3 regions of the Pandoraea commovens genome follow, and region 1 is predicted to be linked to each of the others. Evidence: predicted binding sites of a transcription regulator. Region 1 holds the regulator's gene; each other region holds the start of a gene.
The links. The regulator sigma-54, encoded in region 1, starts transcription at its own class of promoters, with help from an activator protein. The targets are predictions, from matches to a motif close to TGGCANGNAANCTGCTTT.
Positions count from the first base shown of each region.

Region 1 (6,210 bases):
AACGGACAGTCCAAGCAGGATGTTGGACTCGAGTATGAGTTTGGCTAAACGGTTCATCTTGTAATGCGGGCGAACGCTTAGTCGCCCTCCAACCCCCGATTGACCTCGCATTATAGACCACTCGCCGCCGCGCTCGCGGCAAGTCACGGAAGTGGGGCGAACCATACAAAAGGGGCCGTTCAACGGCCCCGCGGTGGGTGATGCCAGACTTACAACAGACGGATATGCGCTCGGGTGGTTCCTTGCGGGTTTTCGTCGGTATCAGCCAATGCGATTACCACGCCTGAAGATGCTATTGCAGCGGTTCCGCCTCAGGAGGAAGTTCGTGGTGCTTGATGGCCTCGCGACCGTGATCCTGAACCTTGTCCTTGTACTGCATTACCTTGCGGTCGAGCATGTCGATCAGCTTGTCGATGGCGGCATACATATTCTCGTCACACTTCTCGACGAAAATTTCTTTGCCCTTGAGAAACACCGTGACGCTCGCGATCTGGCGTCCGCTCTTCTCCTTGGTCTTGTCGACAGAGAGGATCACCTCGGCGCCGATTAGCTGGTCGAAATGATTCAACACGCGGTTAAGCTTGTTGACGACAAATTCGCGCAGCGAAGGCGTGAGTTCGAGATGGTGTCCACTGATCTTCAGATTCATAGCTGCTCTCCTTGCTGAAATGCCGAAGTGCAGGCCGCGTCAACGTTGACGCTGGCTAGCGAGGGTGCGAGCCATTGACGTGACGCAATGTCGCACTGCGGCGTTATGCCCCAGCGGCCAACATGGCGCACCAGGACTGTCCTACAAAGATTTGCGCAAGTTCACTGCGGGGATTCGCATGGCCTCGCGGTACTTCGCGACAGTGCGCCGCGCCACCACAAAACCTTGCTCTGCCAGCAGTTCCGCGATACGGCTATCGGAAAGGGGGCTCTGCGGGTCTTCAGCTCCTATGAGTTGCTTGATGAGTGCGCGGATGGCGGTCGATGACGCAGCGCCTCCGGCTTCCGTTGCCACGTGTGATCCGAAGAAGTACTTAAGCTCGAAGGTTCCAAATGGAGTGAGCATGTACTTACTCGTCGTCACCCGTGAAATCGTGGATTCATGTAAACCCAGCGTATCAGCAATCTCGCGTAAAACCAAGGGCCGCATGCCGATTTCGCCATGCGTGAAGAAGTTCTTTTGACGCTCGACAATCGCCTGCGCCACCCGCAGGATCGTGTCGAAGCGTTGCTGGATGTTCTTGATCAGCCAGCGCGCTTCCTGCAACTGCTGTTGGAGGTTGCCGGTTCCCGGATCGTTCCGGTTATTTCGGAGAATGCGCGCATACATCTCGTTGATGCGCAGACGCGGCATCACTTCCGGATTCAGCTCCGCCGTCCAGCCGCTCCCTTGCTTGCGTACCAGCACGTCCGGCACGACGTAGTCGGCCTGAGGCGAGCCGTAAGCCGAGCCCGGGAAGGGGTCCAGCGAGCGAATCAGCTGATGCGCGGCGCGCAGACCGTCTTCGCCGACACCCAGCAGGCGGCGCAGACGCGTGTAATCGCGCGCGGCCAGCAGTTCCAGGTGATCGGTGACGATGCGCAGCGACAGGGTGCGCACACCGCTTGCGGGTAGTCGCTGGAGCTGTAGACGCAGGCACTCGGCCGGACTGCGGGCACCCACGCCCGCCGGATCGAAGCTTTGCAGCAGCGCCAGCGCCGCGTTGATTTCTTCCGTTTCGAGCGCCAGCTCTTCGGGCATTTCGGCCTGAATCTCGTCGAGCAGGCTACCGAGGTAGCCGTCTTCGTCCAGCGATTCGATCAGGAATTCCACCAGCGCGCGGTCGCGCGGACTCGCCTTGGTCAGGCGCAGCTGGGCCAGCAGATGTTCGCGGAGATTGGGGTGGTCGACATGCAGTTGCGGACGCGCATTGTCGTCGTCGTCCGATGCGCTGCCGGAGCGGGCGAAGTCGTTCAGGCTCCAGTCGCTGCCATTGTCCGACGCGTTGTCGTCGAAGCGGGCCTCGCCATCGAGTTCGCGCGCTTCGTCGTGGCCGTTGGCGGACTCGTGGCCGTTGTCGTTCGAACTGCTGGACGACGAACTCCGCTCGTTGCGCAGCGACCCGTCTGTGCCCACACGTACCGAACCGGCGAGCCAATCGTCCTCGCGTTCGAGCATCGGGTTCTGGGTGAGCGCGTGCTCGACTTCCTGTTGGAGTTCGAGCGTCGACAGTTGCAACAACCGGATCGATTGCTGCAACTGCGGCGTGAGGGTCAGGTGCTGCGAGGTGCGGAGTTGAAGAGTCGGTTTCATAGCGGTCTCGCCTTCATTGTAGAGGCTTTGTCACGCCAACGGAACCGTCCCTGACTCCTATCGGAGGCAGGGTTTACATGCGAAAAATCTGCTTTACATCCGGAAATTTTCGCCCAGATAGACGCGACGCACGCTTTCGTCGGCAACGATCTGGTCAGGCGTGCCGGCGGCGAGCACCGAGCCTTCGCTGATGATGTACGCGTGATCGCAGATACCCAGCGTCTCGCGCACGTTGTGGTCGGTAATCAGGACACCGATGCCTCGGTCCTTGAGAAAGCGCACGATCCGCTGAATTTCCAGCACGGCGATCGGGTCGACGCCCGCGAACGGTTCGTCGAGCAAAATAAAACGCGGCTGTGTGGCCAGGGCGCGTGCGATTTCCACGCGACGACGCTCGCCACCCGAGAGCGACATCGCCGGATTTTCGCGCAGATGGCCCACTTGAAGCTCGTCGAGCAGGGCTTCGATGCGGCGTTCGATTTCGTCGCGCTTGAGGGGTTTGCCCTGTGCATCGACCTGCAATTCGAGCACGGCGCGAATGTTGTCTTCGACCGTGAGCTTGCGGAACACCGACGCTTCCTGCGGCAGATACGAGACGCCCATGCGGGCGCGCTCGTGGATCGGCAGTTCGCTGATGAGGTTGCCGTCGAGCTGGATTTCGCCATCGTCGGCAGGCACCAGTCCCACGATCATGTAGAACGAGGTTGTCTTGCCCGCGCCGTTCGGGCCAAGCAGACCCACGACCTCGCCGCTCTTCACGTCGAGCGACACGTCCTTGACGACGGTACGCGCGCCGTACTGCTTCTTGAGCGAGCGCACGACGAGCGCGCTGGGCTTGCCCACCGGGGCGTTGCCCGGGTTGATGGTCGAGGCGTTGCTATTGGCAGAATTACTCACGCGGATTCCCGATGTTCTTGGAAGGCGACAGCGGCGGCAGGTCGCCCTTGGGCGCGGTGGCCGGCTTGCTGGCAGCGCCCGGTGCCTGCGCCTGCGCGCCCGTGGCGTTGCGCGGTGCGAGCGTGGCGCGCACGCGACCGTTCGGATTGTTGGGGTTGACCTGATCGGCGCCGCTGTTGGCGGTGTAGACCTCATTGTAGGTGTCGTACGTGATCACGCTGCCGTGAATCTCGTCGAGCACCTTGGTGCCACCGGCCAGGCGCTTGAGCGTGGCCTGCGTGGTGAGCGTCGCGACTTCGGTCTTGCCGTTGTAATAGATGGTCTGGCCCCAGCCGTCGATGTACTCATCCATGCCGTCGCGTTTCTGACGCATGTAGGCGAGCGGGCCGCCCGGCTTGTAGTAAGCGGTGGCGTACTGATAGCCCTCCGGATCCTGAGTCACTTCGACGCGATCGGCCTTCAGGAGAATCGTCCCCTTGGTCATCGTCACGTTGCCGGTGAAGATGTTGACCTGCTTGAGGTCGTCATAGCTCATGTGGTCCGACTCGATATTGAGCGGCTTGTCGCGGTCGGCGCGTTCGGCGTGGGCCAGCGGTGCAGCCAGTGCGCCAAGAACGGCGAAGGCGGCGGCCAGCGCGCGAAGCGCACGCAGCGATACAGTGGCGGGTCGCAGTGAAAGGCGATCGGTCATGGGGTCTTGGGGCCCTGTGGAGTCTGAGATGGCGCGCGCGGAGCGGTCGGCTTAACAGGCAGTGTGGACTGGCCTGACGGCGGCGGGCGCTTGGCGCCCAGTTCCGCCGGCTGGATCGTGCCGTGAACATTGCCGAGCAATTGTACGGCGCGCGAGATGTTATTGAAAATCATGCCGTCGCCATACATCACGGACGACCCGCGGAACAGCTGCACCGGCTTCTCGGTGCGCACGATGTCTTCGTTCACGAGCACCTGGAAGTGCTCGGACAGCGCACGCATTTCGGGATCGCGCGGCCCCGGCTGACGCACCACGACCGCGTCGTCGTACAGATCGACGATCGACATATCGGCGTTGAGCGTGCCACGCTTGCTCGTGGCGGTGACTTCGGGCTGATCCGGCGTGAAGGCGCGCACGGCGGGCATCGTCATGGCCGTGGTCTGGTCGTCTTCGAAGTGCGTCATGTGGACGGCGTTGACGCGGTACTGCGTCACCCCGTTGGGCGCGAGCATGGAAATCACCATGTCGTCGGCGTAGTAATCGGGGATGTGCTGCTTCACGTACGGCGCGCGGTCGGCGTCGGACGGCAGCGTGCGCTGAACGAGCCAGTACGTGCCGGCGGCAAGGCTTGCCAGGACGGCAATCGCGATCAGCGAAGCGGGCGAGACGCGTTGGATGGCCATGAGTGGATCGACTCTCCCGGCGCGTCAGGCGATGGCTTCGGCGAGCAGGGCGTCGTAACGCCCCTGCGCGCGCAAGATGAAGTCGCACAACTCGCGTGCAGCCCCTTCGCCGCCGCGCGTACTCGCGATCCAGTGACAGCGTGCCTTCACTTCGACATGCGCATTGGCCGGGCAGGCGGCGAAGCCTACACGCGTGAGCACGGGCAGGTCGGGCCAGTCGTCGCCGATATGTCCGCAGACGTCGGCCGTCACGCCCACTTTGGCGCACAGGTCTTCAAACGCGGCGCGCTTGTCGTGCACGCCCTGATAGACGTGTGCGACACGTAGATCCGCGGCGCGTTTGGCGACGATATCCGACTGGCGTCCCGTGATGATGGCGGTGACGATGCCGGCTTCGCTGAGCAACTTCAGGCCGTGACCGTCGAGCGAGTCGAAGGTCTTGATGACTTCGCCTGTCGGGCCGTAGCGCAGGCCGCCATCGGTCAGCACGCCGTCGACGTCGAACACCATGACGCGCAGACGCGCCGCGCGTTGCGTGGCAGCGGCGACATCGAACTGAGCGATGCCCGAAGTATTGGCGGGATTCGGTTGACTCGTTTGACTCATTGGCAGAAAACTCACACGACCTTGGCGGCGAACAGGTCGTGGACGTTCAGGGCGCCGACAAGGCGGCCGTTTTCCGTCACGAGCAACTGCATGATGCCGAAGCGTTCCATCAGTTCGGCGGCTTCTGCGGCGAGCTTGTCCGGATCGATGGTGCGCGGATCGGCCTTCATGACGTCGGCCAGCTTCAACGAGGTGAAATCGAGTGTACGCTTGAACAAACGACGCAAGTCGCCGTCCGTGAAGATACCGACGACGCGATCGTCGGCATCCACGATGGCGGTCATGCCGAGACCCTTGGCGGTCATCTCGATCAGGGCGTCGGAGAGATTGGCGTCGGAGCGCACGCGCGGCACGGCGTCGCCGGTGCGCATGACATCGCGCACGAAGGTCAGCAACCGACGGCCCAGCGCGCCACCCGGATGCGAGCGGGCGAAGTCTTCCGCGCCGAAGCCGCGTGCGTCGAGCAGCGTGACGGCGAGCGCGTCGCCGAGGGCGAGGGCGGCTGTGGTGCTGGCGGTGGGCGCGAGGCCCAGCGGGCAGGCTTCTTTCTCGACGTGCGCGTCGAGATGCACGTCGGACAGACGGCCAAGGCTCGATGCGGCGTTGCCGGTCATGGCGATGAGCTTCGCGCCAATGCGCTTGATCATCGGCAGGATGCTGACGAGCTCACCCGTTTCGCCGGAGTTGGACAGGGCGACGACGACGTCGTCGGCCGTGATCATGCCCAAATCGCCGTGGCTGGCTTCTGCGGGGTGAACGAAGAATGCGGGAGTGCCGGTGCTGGCGAACGTGGCAGCGAGTTTGCGGCCGATGTGGCCGGACTTGCCCATCCCGGTGACGACGACGCGCCCACGGCAGGCAAGCAGCAGCGAGACCGCTTCGAAGAAGCTGTCGTCGAGGTGCGCGGACACGCGTTCGATGGCGTCGGCTTCAGTGCGCAACACCTCCCGGGCGACCTCTAGTGCCCGGCCTGGATTGATTTTCGCTATCATGCGCGGAGTATATCAAAACGGACGTGGCGTCGAAGGACAGCCGCGCCACGTCTGGCCCTG
Region 1 covers NZ_CP102780.1:622,258-628,467, forward strand. The annotation lists gene ptsN (PTS IIA-like nitrogen regulatory protein PtsN) at 1-57, opposite strand, end outside; gene hpf (ribosome hibernation-promoting factor, HPF/YfiA family) at 293-649, opposite strand; gene NTU39_RS03285 (RNA polymerase factor sigma-54) at 791-2,281, opposite strand; gene lptB (LPS export ABC transporter ATP-binding protein) at 2,375-3,145, opposite strand; gene lptA (lipopolysaccharide transport periplasmic protein LptA) at 3,171-3,869, opposite strand; gene lptC (LPS export ABC transporter periplasmic protein LptC) at 3,866-4,552, opposite strand; gene NTU39_RS03305 (KdsC family phosphatase) at 4,577-5,062, opposite strand; gene NTU39_RS03310 (KpsF/GutQ family sugar-phosphate isomerase) at 5,170-6,150, opposite strand.

Region 2 (6,210 bases), 1.8 Mb from region 1:
GCCGGGTCAGCGCTACCTGAGGTCACGGCCCCGCCATGCGCCGCACCGTTCGCATACGCAGGCATACCGGCCACCACCGCAGCGGGCGCGGTCGGCGTCTGAAATTCCGGTGGCAGATCCTTGATTTCGACGGTCTGCGCCGGTGCCATCACCGTCAGCCAGTTGCTGAGGTTTTCCAACTGACGCACGTTGCCCGGGAACGGGAAGCGCGTCAGATGCGTGAGCGCCGCCTCGCTGATGCGCTTGGTTTCGACACCCAGTTCGCGTGCGCTCTTCTGCAAGAAGTGACGCACCAGCAGCGGAATGTCTTCGTTACGCTCGCGCAATGACGGCAAGCGCAAGCGGATCACGTTCAGACGGTGATACAAGTCCTCGCGGAACAGGCCCTGACGCACGCGATCTTCCAGATTCTGGTGGGTGGCCGCGATCACACGAACGTTCGCCTTGATCGGGCTGTGGCCGCCGACACGGTAGTAGTTACCGTCGGAGAGCACGCGCAACAGACGCGTCTGCAAATCCAGCGGCATATCGCCGATTTCGTCGAGAAACAGCGTGCCGCTCTCCGCTTGCTCAAAGCGTCCGCGACGCGTTGCCTGCGCCCCGGTGAACGCCCCGCGCTCGTGACCGAACAGCTCGGATTCGAGCAGATCTTTCGGAATGGCCGCCGTGTTGAGTGCAATGAACGGCCCCGAAGCGCGCGGCGAATGTCGGTGCAACGCGCGTGCGACCAGTTCCTTGCCCGAGCCCGATTCACCGGTGATGAGCACCGTCGCGCTCGAATGCGACAGACGCCCGATAGCGCGGAACACGTCCTGCATCGCACTCGCCTGCCCGAGAATCTCAGGCTCTTCGGTAATACGTTCGTCGTCCGTCGCTTCGCGCAGACTTTCTTCGACAGCGCGAAGAATCAGCTCGACCGCGCGATCCACGTCGAACGGCTTGGCCAGATACTCGAACGCACCGCCCTGAAACGCGGCGACGGCGCTATCCAGATCCGAGAACGCCGTCATGATGATGACGGGCAGGCCAGGATGCCGTTGCTTGACCATTTGCAGCAATTCGAGGCCGGAGCCGCCCGCCATGCGGATGTCCGATACCAGCACTTGCGGCGAATCGTGTTCGAGCGCTGCGCTGGCTTCGCGCGGGCCGGTGAAGCTGCGCACCGGCAGGTTGGCTCGCGAGAGTGCTTTCTCCAGCACCCATCGGATGGATTGGTCGTCGTCTACTATCCAGATCGGCTTCATTGTTCACCGTGTAACGTCTATGCCCGGCCGCAGGTGTTACGGCCGACGGCGTGAGGGCCGCATCAGCCCAGGGGCAGCAGGATTCGAAAATCCGTCCGTCCGGGCCGGCTTTCGCATTCGATCAGACCGTCGTGGCGCTGAATAAACGATTGCGCCAGTGTGAGTCCCAGACCGCTTCCGCCCTCTCGCCCGGAGACGAGCGGATAGAAGATGCGATCTCGAATGTCGGCAGGTATGCCTGGCCCGTTGTCGATCACATGCAATTCCAATGCCAGCTTGTGCAATCGCTTGGCAATCGTGATCTTTCGCGCCACTCGCGTGCGCAATACGATGCGTGCGTCGCCGCGCGCGATCTGCTCGCGCAGCGCCTCGGCACCGTTGCGCACGATATTGAGTAGCGCTTGAATGAGTTGCTCTTTGTCGCCGCGAAAATCGGGCAGGCTGACGTCGTAGTCCCGCTCGATCGACAAGCCTTGCGGGAATTCCGCGAGTACCACCGAACGCACGCGCTCACAGACTTCGTGGATGTTCACGTCCGTGGCGATATACGGATGGCGATGCGGCTCCAGCAAGCGATCCACCAGCGTCTGAAGCCTGTCGGATTCCTTAATGATCACCTGCGTGTACTCGCGCAATTCGCGCTGATCCAGCTCGAACTCCAGCAACTGTGCCGCACCGCGAATGCCGCCGAGCGGGTTCTTGATTTCGTGCGCGAGGTTGCGGATAAGCTGCTTGTTCATCAACGCCTGATCGATGATCCGCTCTTCGCGCTCGTTCTTGAGCTTCTGCTCGTTCTCGATCAGCTCGACGATCACGAAATCGGGCGCTGCCTCGGGGGCCGCCACAATCGCGTGTGTGTGCAACGGCTCCTGCGCGGTGCGTTCCAGCACCAGATCGAGGCGTGTGGTCTGGAAGTGATTCGCGATGAGCTCCGTCATCGTCGACGACAGCACCTCGCCGTTCGTGAACACATCGTTCCACGTCATCTGCGAGAGCGAACGACGCGATAAGGCCAATAACGCTTCGGCGGCCGGGTTTGCGAAGACCACGCGCAAGGTGTGCTTTTCCAGCACGAGTAGCACGGTCGGCAACGCTTCCAGCCCCGGCAGAATGCCGGTCGCGGCAAGCTTCGCTTCCCACGGGTCGACCAGGGCATGCACCGCAGACAGGGGCGCGGGGATGCCTGCGGCGTCAGCCGTCAATTCGGCAGCAACATCGGCGGCATCAGCGGAATGCGAGGCCCGCTTCGTCTGCCCTTTCTCACCAGCGCGGACACTTTTCATCAAGGATCTAGGCGTTAGGTTCGTGGCAGGCCGCTGGCACGATGCACGTTGGCGATGCATGGCGCGCGCTGCGGATAAAAAAGGGGGACGGCCGCGGCCATCCCCCCCGTGCTTGTCGAGCATGACGGTCGGCCGCAGGCGTTCCGTCATGCCGGCGCATTGCTGCGCAGCGACCCGATTACAGCGAGTAGTACAGTTCGAACTCGAGCGGGTGCGTGGTCATGGCCACACGGCGAGCTTCGTCCGTCTTCAGCGCGATGTACGAATCGAGCATGCCGTCGGTGAACACACCGCCACGCGTCAGGAACTCGCGGTCTTCGTTCAGGTATTCCAGCGCCTGTTCGAGGCTCGAGCACACGGTCGGGATCTTTGCATCCTCTTCCGGCGGCAGGTCGTACAGGTTCTTGTCGGCAGCTTCGCCCGGGTGGATCTTGTTCTGCACGCCATCCAGACCGGCCATCAGCATGGCCGAGAAGGCCAGATACGGGTTGGCCATCGGATCCGGGAAGCGCGCTTCGATGCGGCGGCCCTTCGGGTTGGCAACGTACGGAATACGGATCGATGCCGAACGGTTACGGGCCGAGTAAGCCAGCTTCACCGGGGCTTCGAAGTGCGGCACGAGACGCTTGTACGAGTTCGTCGACGGGTTCGTGATCGCGTTCAGGGCACGGGCGTGCTTGATGATGCCGCCGATGTAGTACAGCGCGAATTCCGACAGACCGCCGTAGCCGTTGCCTGCGAACAGGTTCTGACCGTCCTTCCAGATCGACTGGTGGATGTGCATGCCCGAACCGTTGTCGCCAACGATCGGCTTCGGCATGAACGTGGCCGTCTTGCCGTAGCTATGTGCCACGTTGTGCACGACGTACTTCAGGATCTGCGTCCAGTCGGCGCGCTCGACCAGCGTCGAGAACTTCGTACCGATTTCGTTCTGGCCCTGGCCAGCGACTTCGTGGTGGTGCACTTCAACCGGCACGCCGAGTTGTTCGAGCAGCAGGCACATTTCCGAGCGCATGTCCTGGAACGTGTCGACCGGTGCGACCGGGAAGTAGCCGCCCTTCGTGCCCGGACGGTGGCCGGTGTTGCCGCCATCGAAGTCCTTCGACGAGGACCACGGGGCTTCTTCGGAGTTGATCTTCACGAAGGTGCCCGACATGTCCGTGTTCCACTGGACCGAGTCGAAAATGAAGAATTCCGGCTCCGGACCGAAGAAGGCGGTGTCGCCCAGGCCCGTGCTCTTCAGGTAGGCTTCAGCGCGCTTGGCGATGGAGCGCGGATCGCGGTCGTAGCCCTTGCCGTCGGCCGGCTCGATCACGTCGCAGGTCAGGACCAGCGTGTTTTCTTCGTAGAACGGGTCGATGTAAGCGGTGTCGGCGTCCGGCACCAGCAGCATGTCCGAGGCTTCGATGCCCTTCCAGCCAGCGATCGACGAACCGTCGAAAGCGTGGCCGCTCTCGAACTTGTCGGCGTCGAAGTGCGACACGGGCACCGAGACGTGCTGCTCTTTGCCGCGCGTGTCCGTAAAGCGGAAGTCGACGAACTTGACGTCTTCTTCCTTAACCAGGTTCATCACATCTGCCACAGATTTGCTCATGCTATCTCCCGAAAGATTCAATCTGGCGCTGCTGGCGCTCATCGCCCGCGTCGCCGCACCCTCTTAACGAACTCCGTGTTCGGATTCGCCAGTGATAAGCAGGAAGCGTGCCAGCGTATCGCTTCACTGTCGTGCCTCACCCTCGCCCACTGATTTCTAAGGAAATATTCGATGCTGGTGCGTCCAGCGCCGAATTCCCGCTCGCGGGCTTCAATTCTCCATTTCGGTGCGTGTCGCACCAAAATATCACTAAATTGGTGCATTTTCCGATTATGCACCTTTTCGGTGCCAACATGCCGCGTCACTGACCCGAAGTTGTGCGCCATATTGCACCGTCGTCGGGCGCGGTGGATTCGGTCCACAAAATATCCAGACGACTCCCAATGCTGCTCGATGTCACTTAAAGCGCATCTTTGCATGTGCTGCACGCTAGAATGAAGGACAACCATCGACTAACGAGATCACAGCAATATGACAAGCGCAAAAGCCATTCTCGACCAAGCAACGCAGCGTCGCGCCACGGGTCAGCTCGCCTACGCAGGCGCAGTCACGCCGGAAGAAGCGCTGGCATTGCTCAACGCTGACGCCAACGTTCGTCTGATCGACGTGCGCACGCGCGCTGAACTCGATTGGGTCGGCCGCCCGCAGGTGCCGGACGGGCAGTACGCCAACGTCGAATGGGTGCGCTATCCCGGTGGCGTGCCCAACGAACACTTCCTCGAACAACTGACGTCGCAGACGACGGACAAGACGACGCCGTTGCTGTTCCTGTGCCGCAGCGCCGCACGCTCGAAGGCCGCCGCGAAAGTCGCATACGAAGCCGGCTTCACGCAATCGTTCGACATCCTCGAAGGCTTCGAAGGCGACAAGGACGGCAACGGTCACCGCAAGAATGTAAGCGGCTGGTGCTTCCGCGGCCTGCCCTGGCTCGGCGCATGACATCCGCGACACCGGATTGCCGGTCACGGCCGCAGGGCTGCGATGGCGATGGCGATGGCGACAGATGACAGGACGACAACGACTGCGCACCGACGACGTATCGACACACACCGAACCACATCAACGCGAGGAGACGCCGAGATGGACTGGACTCACTTGCTGACTTTCGCGCTCGCCCTGTTCGTGGGCGCGGGCACACCGGGCCCCGGCATTGCGGCCATCGTCGCGCGCGTCCTCGGTCGCGGCACGCAAGGCGCGATTGCCTTTACCGCAGGCGTCGCGATTGGCGATGTCGTCTGGCTCACGCTCGCCGTGCTCGGCGTGGCGGCACTGGCGCATACGTTCTCCGGCGTGTTCCTCGCGATCAAGTACGCCGGTGCGGCTTACCTTCTGTATCTCGCCTGGAAGATGTGGCACGCTCCGGCCATCGCGCCGACGGAGCCATTGGCCGCCGCACCGCGCGAGAAGTCCTGGCGTCTGTTTCTGGGCGGTCTGTCGGTCACCATGGGCAACCCGAAGGTCGTTGTGTTCTATTTCGCACTGCTGCCCAACTTGCTCGATCTGCAACGCGTGACGGCACTCGGTTACATCGAAGTCGTCGGCGTCACACTGACGGTGCTCGCCATTGTGTTCGGAAGCTACATCGCGCTGGCGTCCCGCGCACGGCGACTGCTCAGCTCGGCACGTGCCGTGAAACGTCTGAATCGCGCGACGGGCACGGTAATGGCCGGTGCGGCCGTTGCCATCGCGACACGCTGAACGCAGCCGAAACATCTCCGCATCGTCGCCACATGAGAAACGCCACCTTCGGGTGGCGTTTTCATTAATGCCGTTCCAACAACCATCTCTCATCGGGCGAGAACGCACATCGGATTGTTGCGGTTCGCGTAATGATTCATTCGCTTAATTGCCGTTTTTCCTTGATAGCCGGAGGCTTAGACTGGCTTCACCGGTCGCGCACAACGCATACCGCGTCCTACCAAAAGACGCTCGGTACCGATGCATTGCGCGCCCCCGCAACACAGAAGAACAGGAATTAACGTCATGAATCGCATCCTCAATCGCAAGCTCATTGCATCGGCACTGATCTCGGCCACGATGGCCACTGCAACAGGTTCCGTTTTCGCACAATCGCATCTGTCGAGCGACG
Region 2 covers NZ_CP102780.1:2,433,342-2,439,551, reverse strand. The annotation lists gene ntrC (nitrogen regulation protein NR(I)) at 1-1,244, opposite strand, end outside; gene glnL (nitrogen regulation protein NR(II)) at 1,307-2,527, opposite strand; gene glnA (type I glutamate--ammonia ligase) at 2,706-4,121, opposite strand; gene NTU39_RS11395 (rhodanese-like domain-containing protein) at 4,593-5,060, shown strand; gene NTU39_RS11390 (LysE family translocator) at 5,202-5,819, shown strand; gene NTU39_RS11385 (DUF4148 domain-containing protein) at 6,105-6,210, shown strand, end outside.
Region 2: a site for sigma-54 is predicted at 4,217-4,234, ahead of glnA (type I glutamate--ammonia ligase). Genes of this name have one in related genera too.

Region 3 (6,210 bases), 2.8 Mb from region 1:
CACTGAGCTCAGCACTGAAGTGTTCGCGCCGGGGGCATCGCCGATGCCCGATGCCCGTTACCCGGCGCGAAGTTTGCGCCAGAGCGTCGAGCGGCTGATGCCGAGTGCTTCGCACGCGGCATTGCGATCGCCGCCGCATGCGGCCAGCGTCGAGTGAATGCGTGCCAGCTCCTCGGCGGCACGGCGCTCGCGTCCGGTCATGGGGGCGTCGGGTGCATCGACGGTTGCAACACTCGTCACATCTTTTATCCGGCCACCGTTCGTTTTTGAAACGTCGAACGCGGGCGGTGACGGCGTCGTGCCAAGTTCCGGGGCAATCTCGATCAATCGCGCACGGCTGATTTCGCGGGCATCGACCACATCGGCGCAGACGACCGCGATGCGCTCCAGCAAATTCTCCAGCTCCCGAACGTTCCCCGGCCAGCGATAGCTCGCAAGCAGCGGCAATAGCGACGCCTGCAAGGCATCGACGCTCATGCGCGCACCCGCACGGGCTAGCGCACGTTCCAGGAACAACGGCGTGAGGCGCGGCAGGTCGTCCATGCGTTCGCGCAACGCGGGCAGCACCATGCGCAGGATGTTCAGACGGTAGTAAAGGTCTTCGCGAAACAATCCGGCCGCGACTTGCTGACGAAGATCGCGGTGCGTGGCGGCGACCACGCGCACGTCGCACGGCACCGGTTCGTTCGCGCCAAGGCGCAGGACTTCGCGCTCCTGCAACACGCGCAGCAGCCGAGTTTGCAGCGGCATCGGCATCTCGCCGATTTCATCGAGAAAGATCGTGCCGTTGTGCGCTGTTTCGAACAAACCGGCCTTGCCACCGCGTCGCGCACCCGAGAACGCGCCATCTTCATACCCGAACAACTCGCTCTCGAGCAGCGTCTCCGGAAACGCGGCGCAGTTGATGGCGACGAACGGATAGTCGCGGCGGCGGCTCGCGTTGTGAATCCCCTGTGCGAGCAATTCCTTGCCCGTGCCGCTCTCGCCATGCACGAGTACCGTCGAGTCGGTCTGCGCATATCGGCGCGCGAGTGCGCGGACTTGCGTCATTGCCGCCGAATCGCCGATCAGATCGTCGAGCCGGTAGCGCGCCACGAGATGCCGCGGACGATGCCGTGAGCGCAACGAACGATCCACACGGGCGAACGACTGCGAGTCCTGACACGTCACGAGCGCACCCGTGAGCGTGCCTTGATCCAGCAAGGGAATGCGGTTGATCACCCACGTCTTGCCCGCCATCGAGACGATCGCTTCCAACTCGGCGCTCGCGCTCTCCAGTGTGCGGGCGATGTCGAGCGCTGGCGCGATAGCGTCGAGCGTTCGCCCGACGGCGTCCGCCACCGTGACGCCGAGAATCCCGGCCATCGACGCGTTGATCGCTTCGATGCGTCCGTTCAGATCGACGGCGGCCACGCCTTCGTGCAGATGCCGCAACACCGTATCGAGACGTTCGCGCCGTTGCGCTTCGATGCGCCCGAGACGCGCCACCTCCAGTGCCGTGTCGAACGCTGCGCGCACCGAATCCTGCGAGTAGAGAAAGATGCCCGTGAGGCCGGCGCGCTCCGTCAGTTGCGTGACGAGACCCGGCCCAACGATGACTGCCATGCCGTCGTCGCGCAACCGGTGCACGAGGTCTTCGGCGTTCTGGGCGTCGACATAAGTGTGCTGAGAGATGTCGAGGTGAAAGGCGCTCTTGAAGCGCTCGAACTCGGCTGCGGGGCGTGCGTAGGACACGAGCGCGATGCGCGAGTCGGGAGACGACGCGGGCAGGGCGCGTCGCGCGCGGGCCAGTGCGTGCATGACGTCCGAGCCGGTGACTTTGACCAGCACCACAGGCAACGCAAGCCGTTCGCGCAGAAAGTCGCCGTTCGATCCGGCCGCGACAATGCCGTCGACGCTCCCGGCGGGCAAGCGCTCCAGCGCTTCGATCACGGCTTCGTACCCCTTGTCGACGATGTGAACGTCGGCCTGCGCAGCGTAGTCCGGCACGATATCGCGATACAGCTCGCCAAGCTTGCTGATGCCGACGGCCCAGATCACCGGCTTTCGCATCGCGGGGACCGTGGGCGCTCGCGCCACGCCTGCAGCGGTCGCGGGCAGACGGGACGGCATCTCGGCGGGTATCGAATTCGGCATAGCGGTTGGCAGCAGGGGATTTGAGTTGAATCGTAGCATGTTGCGACTATACGTTTCATTTTGCGTTTCAAATTGAAACGAAATGCGGCCGCCGCATCCACCCTTAAGTGACATTTACCTTGACGTAAACGTCATGCAGGCGAAGAATTTCCGTCGATAAATGAATGCGTTAGCGCGGCGAAGGGATTGGCGATGCGCGAGCGCACGACCTGCTGGCACGGCCATTGCTATTCAAAAGCCTTGCTACTCAACCCACGTGCGATCCGGTGGCATTCCGTTCATCCGGCGCGCAAGACACGACCGAGGGATTCAAGTGACGCAAACCATTCGTTCGGCCGGCGCCGCCTTCCGCGAGGCCGTCAAGACCGAGCAACCGTTGCAGGTTGTCGGTGCCATCAATGCCAACCACGCCCTGCTCGCCAAGGCGGCCGGTTTCAAGGCGATCTATCTGTCGGGCGGCGGTGTTGCGGCCGGTTCGCTCGGCCTGCCCGATCTGGGCATCTCGACGCTCGACGACGTGCTCACCGATGTGCGCCGCATCACCGACGTATGCGACCTGCCGCTGCTGGTGGACGTCGACACGGGCTTCGGTCCGTCGGCCTTCAACATCGCGCGCACGGTGCAGTCGCTGATCAAGTTCGGCGCGGGGGCGATGCATATCGAAGATCAGGTGGGCGCGAAGCGCTGCGGCCACCGTCCCGGCAAGGCCATCGTGACGCAGCAGGAGATGGTCGACCGCATCAAGGCGGCCGTCGACGCGCGCACCGACGAGAATTTCGTCATCATGGCGCGCACCGATGCGCTGGCCGTCGAAGGCCTTCAGGCGGCCATCGACCGCGCGTGCGCGTGCGTTGAAGCGGGGGCCGACATGATCTTCCCCGAAGCGATGACGGAACTGCCGATGTACCGCCAGTTTTCCGATGCCGTGAAGGTGCCCGTGCTCGCGAACATCACCGAGTTCGGCTCGACGCCGCTGTTCACCGTGGAAGAACTCAAGAGCGCGCAGGTCGGACTGGTGCTGTATCCGCTCTCGGCGTTCCGCGCGATGAACAAGGCGGCGGAAAACGTCTATCACACGATTCGTCGCGACGGCACGCAAAAGGCGGTGCTCGACACGATGCAAACGCGCGCCGAGCTCTATGAGAGCATCGGCTACCACGCATACGAACAGAAGCTCGACGCCCTGTTCGCCCAACAGAAATAACGAACCCCTGATCCTGGAGGAAAGAGCATGAGCGAGACGACTGCCACCGGCTTCAAGCCGAAGAAATCCGTCGCCCTGTCGGGTGTGACCGCAGGCAACACGGCACTGTGTACCGTGGGGCGTTCGGGCAACGATCTGCACTATCGCGGCTACGACATTCTGGATCTGGCGCAGACCTCGGAATTCGAAGAAATCGCGTATCTGCTGGTCTACGGGAAGCTGCCGAACGTGGCGGAACTGCGCGGCTACAAGGCCAAGCTCAAGGCGCTGCGCGGTCTGCCCGCCGCCGTGAAGGACGCCCTTGAAGCCGTGCCCGCCGCCGCACACCCGATGGACGTGATGCGCACCGGCGTGTCGGTGCTCGGCACCGTGCTGCCGGAGAAGGACGATCACAACATTCCGGGCGCACGCGACATTGCCGACCGTCTGATGGCCAGCCTCGGCTCGATGCTGCTGTACTGGTATCACTACAGCCAGAACGGCGTGCGTATCGACGTCGAAACGGATGACGACAGCATCGGCGGTCACTTCCTTCATCTACTTCACGGCGAGAAGCCGTCGGACCAGTGGGTGCGTGCGATGCACACGTCGCTGATCCTGTACGCCGAGCACGAGTTCAACGCGTCGACGTTCACCGCGCGCGTGATTGCGGGCACGGGATCGGACATGCACTCGGCGATTACCGGCGCAATCGGTGCGCTGCGTGGTCCCAAGCACGGCGGCGCGAACGAAGTCGCGTTCGAAGTGCAGAAGCGTTACAACTCGCCGGACGAAGCCGAAGCCGACATTCGTCAGCGTGTTGAGAACAAGGAAGTGATCATCGGCTTCGGTCACCCGGTCTACACCGTGAGCGATCCGCGCAACAAGGTCATCAAGGAAGTCGCGCACGAGTTGTCGAAAGAACAGCAGAACACGGCGATGTACGACATTGCCGAGCGTCTGGAATCGGTGATGTGGGACGTCAAGAAGATGTTCCCGAACCTCGACTGGTTCAGCGCCGTGAGCTACCACATGATGGGCGTGCCGACCGCGATGTTCACGCCGTTGTTCGTGATTGCGCGTACGTCGGGCTGGAGTGCGCACATCATCGAGCAGCGCATCGACAACAAGATCATTCGCCCGAGCGCTAACTACACCGGTCCGGAAGATCAGCAGTTCGTGTCGATCGACAAGCGTTAAGTCTGTCCCGCGCCTCGGCGATGGCCGGGGGATGGCAGCGGCGGGATTCCTGCTGCCAGCCCGCGACCTCGCCGGGGCGTCGCTGCTCCGTTATTCGCATCGCGCATCGCACACACCGTGCGCGCCAACTTGTCACCGGCCGGGCCGACACCTTCCTCACATGATGAACACCGAATACCGTAAATCCCTGCCCGGGACGTCGCTCGATTACTTCGACGCCCGTGCTGCCGTCGAGGCCATTGCTCCGGGCGCGTACGACACGCTGCCGTACACCTCGCGCGTGCTGGCCGAGAACCTCGTGCGCCGCTGCGATCCGGCGGCGCTGACCGATTCGCTCAAGCAACTGATCGAACGACGTCGCGACCTCGATTTCCCGTGGTTCCCCGCACGCGTGGTGTGCCACGACATCCTCGGCCAGACGGCGCTCGTCGACCTCGCGGGCCTGCGCGACGCCATCGCGGCGCAAGGCGGCGACCCGGCGCTGGTCAACCCGGTCGTGCCGACCCAACTGGTGGTCGATCACTCGCTGGCCGTCGAATGCGGCGGCTTCGATCCCGATGCGTTCGCGAAGAACCGCGCCATCGAAGATCGTCGTAACGAAGACCGCTTCGACTTCATCAACTGGACGAAGAAAGCGTTTCGCAACGTCGACGTGATTCCGCCGGGCAACGGCATCCTGCACCAGATCAACCTGGAGCGCATGAGCCCGGTGATTCAGGTGGCGGACGGCGTCGCTTACCCCGACACGCTCGTGGGCACCGATTCGCACACGCCGATGGTCGATGCGCTGGGCGTGATCGCCATTGGTGTGGGCGGGCTGGAAGCGGAGAGCGTGATGCTTGGGCGCGCGTCGTGGATGCGCTTGCCGGACATCGTCGGCGTGGAGCTGAAGGGCAAGCCGCAGCCGGGTATCACCGCCACCGACATCGTGCTCGCGCTGACCGAATTCCTGCGCAAGGAAAAGGTCGTATCCGCGTATCTGGAGTTCTACGGGGAAGGTGCGGCGAACCTCACGCTGGGCGACCGCGCGACGATCTCGAACATGGCGCCGGAGTTCGGTGCGACGGCGGCGATGTTCTACATCGACGCACAAACCATCAAGTACCTGAAGCTCACCGGCCGTGACGACGCGCTCGTCGCGCTGGTCGAGACGTATGCAAAGCAAACTGGCTTGTGGGCCGACACGCTGACGAGGGCCGAGTACGAGCGCGTGCTGACGTTCGATCTGTCGAGCGTGGTGCGCAACATTGCCGGTCCGTCGAACCCGCACAAGCGTGTGCCGACGAGCGAACTCGCCGCACGCGGCATCAGCGGCACGGTGGAGAACGAGCCGGGGCTGATGCCCGACGGCGCGGTCATCATCGCCGCCATCACGAGCTGCACGAACACCAACAACCCACGCAACATGATCGCAGCGGGTCTGTTCGCGCGTAACGCCAACCGGGTGGGTCTCGTGCGCAAGCCGTGGGTCAAGAGCTCGCTTGCGCCCGGCTCGAAGGCCGTCACGCTGTATCTGGAAGCGGCGGGCCTGCTGCCGGAACTTGAGGCGCTCGGCTTCGGCGTGGTCGCTTATGCGTGCACGTCGTGCAACGGCATGTCGGGTGCACTCGATCCAGTGATTCAGAAGGAAGTCGTCGAGCGTGACCTGTACGCGACGGCTGTCCTCTCGGGCAACCGCAACTTCGATGGCC
Region 3 covers NZ_CP102780.1:3,822,717-3,828,926, reverse strand. The annotation lists gene NTU39_RS17350 (hypothetical protein) at 1-6, shown strand, start outside; gene prpR (propionate catabolism operon regulatory protein PrpR) at 58-2,112, opposite strand; gene prpB (methylisocitrate lyase) at 2,450-3,340, shown strand; gene prpC (bifunctional 2-methylcitrate synthase/citrate synthase) at 3,368-4,519, shown strand; gene acnD (Fe/S-dependent 2-methylisocitrate dehydratase AcnD) at 4,680-6,210, shown strand, end outside.
Region 3: a site for sigma-54 is predicted at 2,350-2,367, ahead of prpB (methylisocitrate lyase). Genes of this name have one in related genera too.